One region of the Pseudoalteromonas sp. BSi20495 genome, then DNA from elsewhere that is predicted to be linked to it. Evidence: predicted binding sites of a transcription regulator. Region 1 holds the regulator's gene; the other holds the start of a gene.

Evidence for each region. Region 1 encodes LexA, which represses DNA repair genes until DNA is damaged. Its sites were predicted from a motif close to TACTGTATNNNNATACAGTA; they were not measured.
Region 2: P20495_RS21545 (LexA family transcriptional regulator) is a predicted target of LexA. The motif match lies at 1,594-1,613, and genes of this name have one in related genera.

The regions. Positions count from the first base shown of each region.
Region 1 is NZ_BADY01000158.1:34,002-37,424, forward strand. Features, by position in the region: gene P20495_RS02910 (hypothetical protein) at 300-680, shown strand; gene P20495_RS02905 (PaaI family thioesterase) at 691-1,131, opposite strand; gene lexA (transcriptional repressor LexA) at 1,299-1,916, shown strand; gene coxB (cytochrome c oxidase subunit II) at 2,385-3,423, shown strand, end outside.
Region 2 is NZ_BADY01000057.1:30,611-34,033, forward strand. Features, by position in the region: gene P20495_RS12115 (DNA N-6-adenine-methyltransferase) at 26-625, opposite strand; gene P20495_RS12110 (hypothetical protein) at 635-1,048, opposite strand; gene P20495_RS12105 (AlpA family transcriptional regulator) at 1,058-1,351, opposite strand; gene P20495_RS12100 (YdaS family helix-turn-helix protein) at 1,348-1,566, opposite strand; gene P20495_RS21545 (LexA family transcriptional regulator) at 1,721-2,347, shown strand; gene P20495_RS12090 (hypothetical protein) at 2,463-2,798, shown strand; gene P20495_RS12085 (hypothetical protein) at 2,846-3,423, opposite strand, start outside.

The DNA of each region.
Region 1 (3,423 bases):
CAGTGTATTTAACCCGCACACTTAAAATGCCACCGGTGGCATATGAAAGTCAAGGTTATTTTTTATACTTTTTTAAACAATAATTCACTTAATTTTAATCCTCAAAGGTCAACAGGCCATGGAGTTTATAAAAAAGTATTGTTTGTACTTAAAAATGATAAATATTAAATAATGGACTATGAATGCGTAAAACTATCTATTTACCATATAAAACAGCTTATATTACATAGTTGATTTGGTATAAAAGTAAAACTGCGTTAAAGTTTGCGGTGTAATCATTAGAGGATAAATACTAAACAATGTCGGAAATTCAATTTTTAAATGTAGATCTTGAGCTTGAATCAAAGCAAGATATTAGTTTGCTAGTGGCAGACTTGAAAAAAGTCGCGACGATTTTACATTATGACAAAGACGAATACCGTCAATTAGCCCGCATTGAAGCAACAGGTGTAGTAAACACGCCTGACAAAGCAATTAACCATATCTGTGAGCTTATTGAATCGTGTTCGCGTAATGCGTTAAAGCAATGGCTAAGTTGTTCACGTAGAACATTTGATATTGGTTTTGAATCAGGCACATCGCCTAAGTGTTTTAACCAAGCTTTAGATGCAGATACATTATTACGTATATCTGCTATTGGTGCGGGTATGGAAATTACAATTTACCCAATCGAAAAGTAACAGTAAGTAATTATCTTCGCTCTACTACGGCTGCGGTCATTCTTGATACGCAGCAAAGCTCGTTTCGACTATTAGTAATTTTTATTTCCCAGACTGAACTACGCTTACCAATATGAAACGCTTTTGCGGTGGCTGTTAAAGTACCATTACGAGATGCTTTTAAGTGACTGGCGCTAATTTCTTGTCCGACACAATAAAACTGAGTGAAGTCGACTACGAAGTTAGCTGCATAACTTGCTACTGTTTCGGCAAGCACTACGTTGGCTCCTCCATGCACCATGCCCATTGGATTATGATGCGCTGGTATGGCAGGCATAGTTGCTACGAGGTAATCATCACCAATTTCGGTAATTTCAATTCCCATGGTTTTCATTAGTGTACCGTGGCCATTAACGCCTTTCTCTAACTGCTTGCACAACTCTAAAGTGATGGGCTGGTACCAAATACTCATAATATCTCCTTTGCATTTTTAATCATTTATAAACTTAGCTTTAGTTATATCTTTGAAATGTACACAAGTGAAATTACTTTAGCTATTTTAAGGCTTAATTTAAATTTGCGATTTTTATTTAACTGTATATACTCACAGTTAAATGTACTGTATGGAAAACCAGTTGTATGCGACCATTAACGAAGCGCCAAGCTCAAATTCTCGAATTAGTTAAAGTTTTTATTAAAGACACTGGTATGCCTCCTACACGTGCTGAAATTGCACAAACATTAGGCTTTAAAAGTGCCAATGCTGCTGAAGAGCACTTAAAAGCGCTTGCTAAAAAAGGTGCTATTAAGATGAAACCAGGTGCAAGCCGAGGTATTCAACTTGTTGAGGAAGAAGAGCCTGAACAGTTAGGTTTACCTCTTATCGGGCGAGTCGCAGCGGGAGAGCCTATTTTGGCGCAAGAGCACGTTGAGAGTCATTGTAAAATTGATCCATTAATGTTTAAACCTGCTGCTGATTTTTTATTGCGCGTTAACGGTATGAGTATGAAAGATATAGGTATTATGGATGGTGATTTGTTAGCTGTGCATAAAACTCAAGTTGCAGAAAATGGACAAGTTGTAGTTGCTCGTGTTGATGATGATGTTACCGTAAAGCGGTTTGAAAAAGCAGGCCGAAAAGTATTATTGCATGCTGAGAATGACGACTTTTCGCCAATTGAAGTTGATCTAGAAAATGAATCTTTTAATATAGAAGGTTTAGCCGTTGGAGTTATTCGTAACGCTGATTGGATGTAGTTTTTAATTTATTTTTATGAATGCGTGCTTTTTAGCACGCATTTTTGTTTTAACATTAGCACTAAAAATAGGACGTAAACAGCCAACTAATTATTTTAGCTGTAAATTTTTTTGCACTTATATTTTCCCCCTCCGAATGCGTTAAACCCCTTTGTTTTGCTCATATTTTGAACTTTCTGTTGACTAGTTGATTACTGACTTTTTATTAATTACTCAATATCACCTGATTGTTTTTTATACTGAAACTTGCTTGTTGTTCGTTTTTTAGCTAATTATTAATGTGCTGAGCTAATAATAACTCACAGCTTTTTAGTTTTGAGAACACACAATATACACAAACTCGTTGTTGGCGCAGCAAAACCAATCAATATTAAATGAGATTGGCTAAAAAAATAAAAATAACGAATTGGCGTTTAAGCCGTATGCCTCTTCGCTTTGCATTCGCAATAGCATCAAAGGAGCCGTCACATGGGTAAACTGACCTCTACCTTGTGGCTTATATTATGTGTTTTTACGCACCCAGTTTTGGCTAATAGCCAATACAATATGCGCAAAGGCGTAACCGATATAAGCAATAATGTATATCAGCTGCACATGACCATATTTATAATATGTTGTGTGATTGGGGTGATAGTGTTCGCAATTATGTTTTGGGCACTTATTCATCACCGTAAATCTAAAGGGGCTGTACCTGCCCAATTTCACGAAAGCACTAAAGTAGAAATACTTTGGACTGCAATTCCGTTTGTTATTTTAATTGCTATGGCAGTACCAGCCACTAAAACCCTAATTGCAATGGAAGATGCCAGCAAAGCTGATCTCACTATTAAAATTACGGGTTCGCAATGGAAATGGCATTATGAATATATGGGCGAAGATGTAGAGTTCTACTCTATTTTATCTACCCCGCAAGATGAAATCGCGAATCTTGCAGATAAAAATCCTAACTACTTACTTGAGGTTGATAAGCCTCTTGTACTGCCAATAAATCAAAAAGTACGATTTTTAATGACTTCTGACGATGTTATTCACTCTTGGTGGGTACCTGATTTTGCAGTTAAAAAAGATGCGAACCCCGGCTTTATAAACGAAACATGGACGAACATAAACGAAGAAGGTACTTACCGAGGACAATGTGCTGAGTTGTGTGGTAAAGACCATGGCTTTATGCCTGTTGTGGTGGTCGCTAAATCTGAGGCTGATTTTAAAACATGGCTTGCAGATGCAAAGCAGGCGAAGCAGAAAGCAGCATTAGCAGATGCCGCATTACTTGATAAAACCCTCCCAAAAGAAGAGTTAATGACTTTAGGCGAACAAGTATATATGGCTAATTGTGCAGCGTGCCATCAGCCTACGGGCATGGGGTTACCGGGTGTATTTCCTGCACTTAAAGGCAGCCCGATAGTGCTTGGCGATATAAAAGATCACATTGATGTAGTTATCCATGGACGACCCGGTACGGCAATGCAAGCTTTTGCCAAGCAGTTATCTATAAAGCAATTAGCTG
Region 2 (3,423 bases), on a different contig from region 1:
ATTCCTTAGGGGGTTTTATTGGTTGTTATTTAACAACGCCAAGTGCTGAAAAGATTGTTCGAAAGTCTGCGGTTCTATTGCCAAGGTAAGTAATAAAACAGCCTTTGGGTGCGCCTTTTTTTACATTGCCTTGTGCATCATTAAAGTGCGTACGACCATCAATAAAGCAGCTTAAGCCTGCGTTTAATAACTTTTGGCACCATGCCTCTGAGCTATTAACAAAGGTAATGTTCATTGCTTCTTTAAAGTTACCTTGCGCATATTGGTCTAAGTAATAGTCAATCCAATCGCCGTTGCTGGCTATGTCTTCGGTGATGCAGTGGCCGCGATACTTATAGTAGCTCGGGTCGTTACATATTTTTTTAACACACTTTGGCTTACATGCTATTTCACCTTTATTGAATGGGTGATTTAACCAAACAGTATTAGCTATCCAATTTCTTGTTAATGCATCGTCTTCTTTAGTTAAGTAACACATTGCTTTTACTGACTTGTTAGCCACCGCACAACTTGCAGGGTCTAAACCAATAACGGGAAACATTTGGTGCACATACTTCAAAACTTTATCAGGCGTATAAAACTCAACATTGCCACTGTCTTGATTGATTAGTTGATCGGGAGTCATGGCTAATCCTTAATGTGCTTGTTCTGTTTTTTGAGTATTTTTAGCAATGCTAAAATCTCGCTTTTGTAAAAAACGGCTTGGCGTCATCGCATTAGCATCAACAAAGGCGGTTACTATTTCTTGAAGCTGCAAAATAGCTTGATGTATTTTAAGGCGCTTTTCACGGTCAAATTGGTGATAGCTCCTTTCCAAGTCACTTTTAGATAGCCCTGCCGAATAACACACAATTACTTGCTGCGGTTTACTCAAGTGCGTATACACATATTCAGCGGTATGACGATCGCTATTAAATAGCCCTTTAATCTCAGTAAGCCCCTTTGGTGTTGGTTTTACATCAACAACTTTTAACTGAGTTTTTTCAGGCTGTTTATTTACGCCTGTAATATCGCGCTTTTTTGCAATTTCTAATGCTGCATTTGCCATGGTTTTCTCCTAGTTGTTTACGCTTTGTTGGTGCTGCGTTCTAAATTTAATTAGCTCGTTTAAGCGATAATGATTAGTTTTGCCAAATTGAATCGATTTAGGAAAATCAGACAACTTCGACAAAATCCAAAACTTTTTACGCGCACATCCCAATACCTCGCATGCCTCAACGGTGCTAACTAGGCGGTCTTTTTGCTCTTCAAGCTCAGTGCGTAATTGGTTGTTTTCTTGCAGTAGTGCAAACAGCACAGCTTTAGCATCTGGATGAATATCTAATAAAATAATTTGTTGTTCAGTGCTCATGCTGCATCTTCCTTTTTGCTTTTTTGATGATCGGCCAGTAAATCGTTTACCGATATTTCACCGTTAGTTAGTTCTGAAATACGTGGAATGTATTTCGCTGGGGCTTGACCGAATTTATTCATCCAATCCCACACAGAAGCTTGTTTTACACCTAAGGCGTTGCCTAATTTGGTTTGCCCACCATAGATTTTTACAGCTTTAGTGATGTTATTCATAGTTCAACACCTTAAATTACAGTTTGTAGCTGTATTAAAGTACAGTTTATAGGTGGTTGTCAATACCCTTTTTAACTGTAAAATAGTTAAAAACTGTAATTTAACTGTATTTTTAAGCTTTAAATATGTTGATTTGAATGATAAAGGACTACTCATGAGCATCGGAAATAGAATAAAAGAAAGACGTAAAGAGCTTAAACTTACTCAAGTTAAGCTCTCTGAAATGATAGGCATTGCACAACAGTCACTACAAAAAATCGAAAATGGAACCACTAAAAATCCGCGCAATATTCAGGCATTAGCTGAAGCTTTAGAGTGTCCCCCTGAGTTTTTACAGTTTGGCATTGGTGACAGCAAAGATATCAACAGTAATGTATTACCAGGGCCAACAATCAAAGCCACCGCCCCACTTATCAGCTGGGTACAAGCTGGCGCTTGGTCAGAAATAAGTGAAATTAAAGCTTATGACGCAGAACGTTTTATGTGCCCTGTTAATTGCAGTGACCTAACCTTTGTTTTAAAGGTGCAAGGTATTAGCATGGAGCCAAAGTTTGATGAGGGTGATTTAATTTTTGTAGACCCTGAAGCCGAGTGCATTCACGGTTCGTACGTAGTAGCCCGCCTAGACGACGACAACCAAGCCACTTTTAAACAGCTAATTATCGAAAATGGTCACAAGTTCCTAAAAGCCGCCAACCCCAACTGGCCAGAGCAACTAATACCGATTAATGGTAATTGTACGTTGGTGGGGAAGGTTATATTTACGGGTAAGTCGCTTTGAAAGCGTCAATGATTCAACAAGGGGCATGATTGCAACGCCAAGAAACAACAGTTATACTTAGGATATCTATTGACACATTCGTCAATTCAACAAATTAAACTATAACGGAACTTTGATGAGCGGAAATAACGACGACTCTCCAGCTACTCGTGGACAATTTGTTACTTTTGAATTTATTGCTAGTATAGTTTTCGCGATCACAATCGCGATTTCAGCGTGGACATGGAACAACCGTGTTGCGAATGTTGACAACCGTTTCACTCAACTAGACCAGCGTTTTGAAAAACTAGATACTAAATTAGATGCCTTGATTCTATCTGTTAATACAATTCAAAATACAGTAGCGACTAAAGACGATTTATTAAAACTATCTAATCGTGTTACTCAAAACGAGAAAGACGTTGCGCGTATGGACTTTCGTGTAAATCATATTGAAAAGAAAACACCCTGATATTTACGGATTACGAAAAAGGCCGCTAATTTAGCGGCCTTTTTATTTTAGGTATTTATTAATGAACGGGATAGCTTAGTTAATCTGTCTAAGCTACCCCCATTGATTAGTAACTCTAAAAATTCCATTTGGTTACATTGATAGCGTTGTTTGTAAATGTACTTTTTATTTATGAGTTCAAACAAGTCAAACACCACGCTACCAAGATACATTTCGCTTTTATCTCCGTCCCAGCCCATTTGATCACCAAACTGTACTTGGATTGTGATATTACTATTTTTGGAAGGGAAGTTATCACCCATTTTAAACTTTAAAATAGGCCCTTGAGTCCAAACCATATAGCCCTTTTTATCTTTTTTACGCTCTTCGTATTTTATATCAAGCGCATCTCTGAACGTGTAAGGCACACTAAAATACCAGTTCTCGTTATTTAGCGTTCCTTGACTTATTGCAGAGTTGTAATAAACGCTAGGATAAGCGGCCAACTCCCTTTTTATTTTGTTTTTATCACCACTAGGCCACATTGTTTTTAAGTGTTTTAGCATTGCGCTTTCTAAAAATTTAAATTCTATACTCTGGTTTCCTAGTAACTCTTTGCACCATGTAAACAAACGATCGGCTGCGG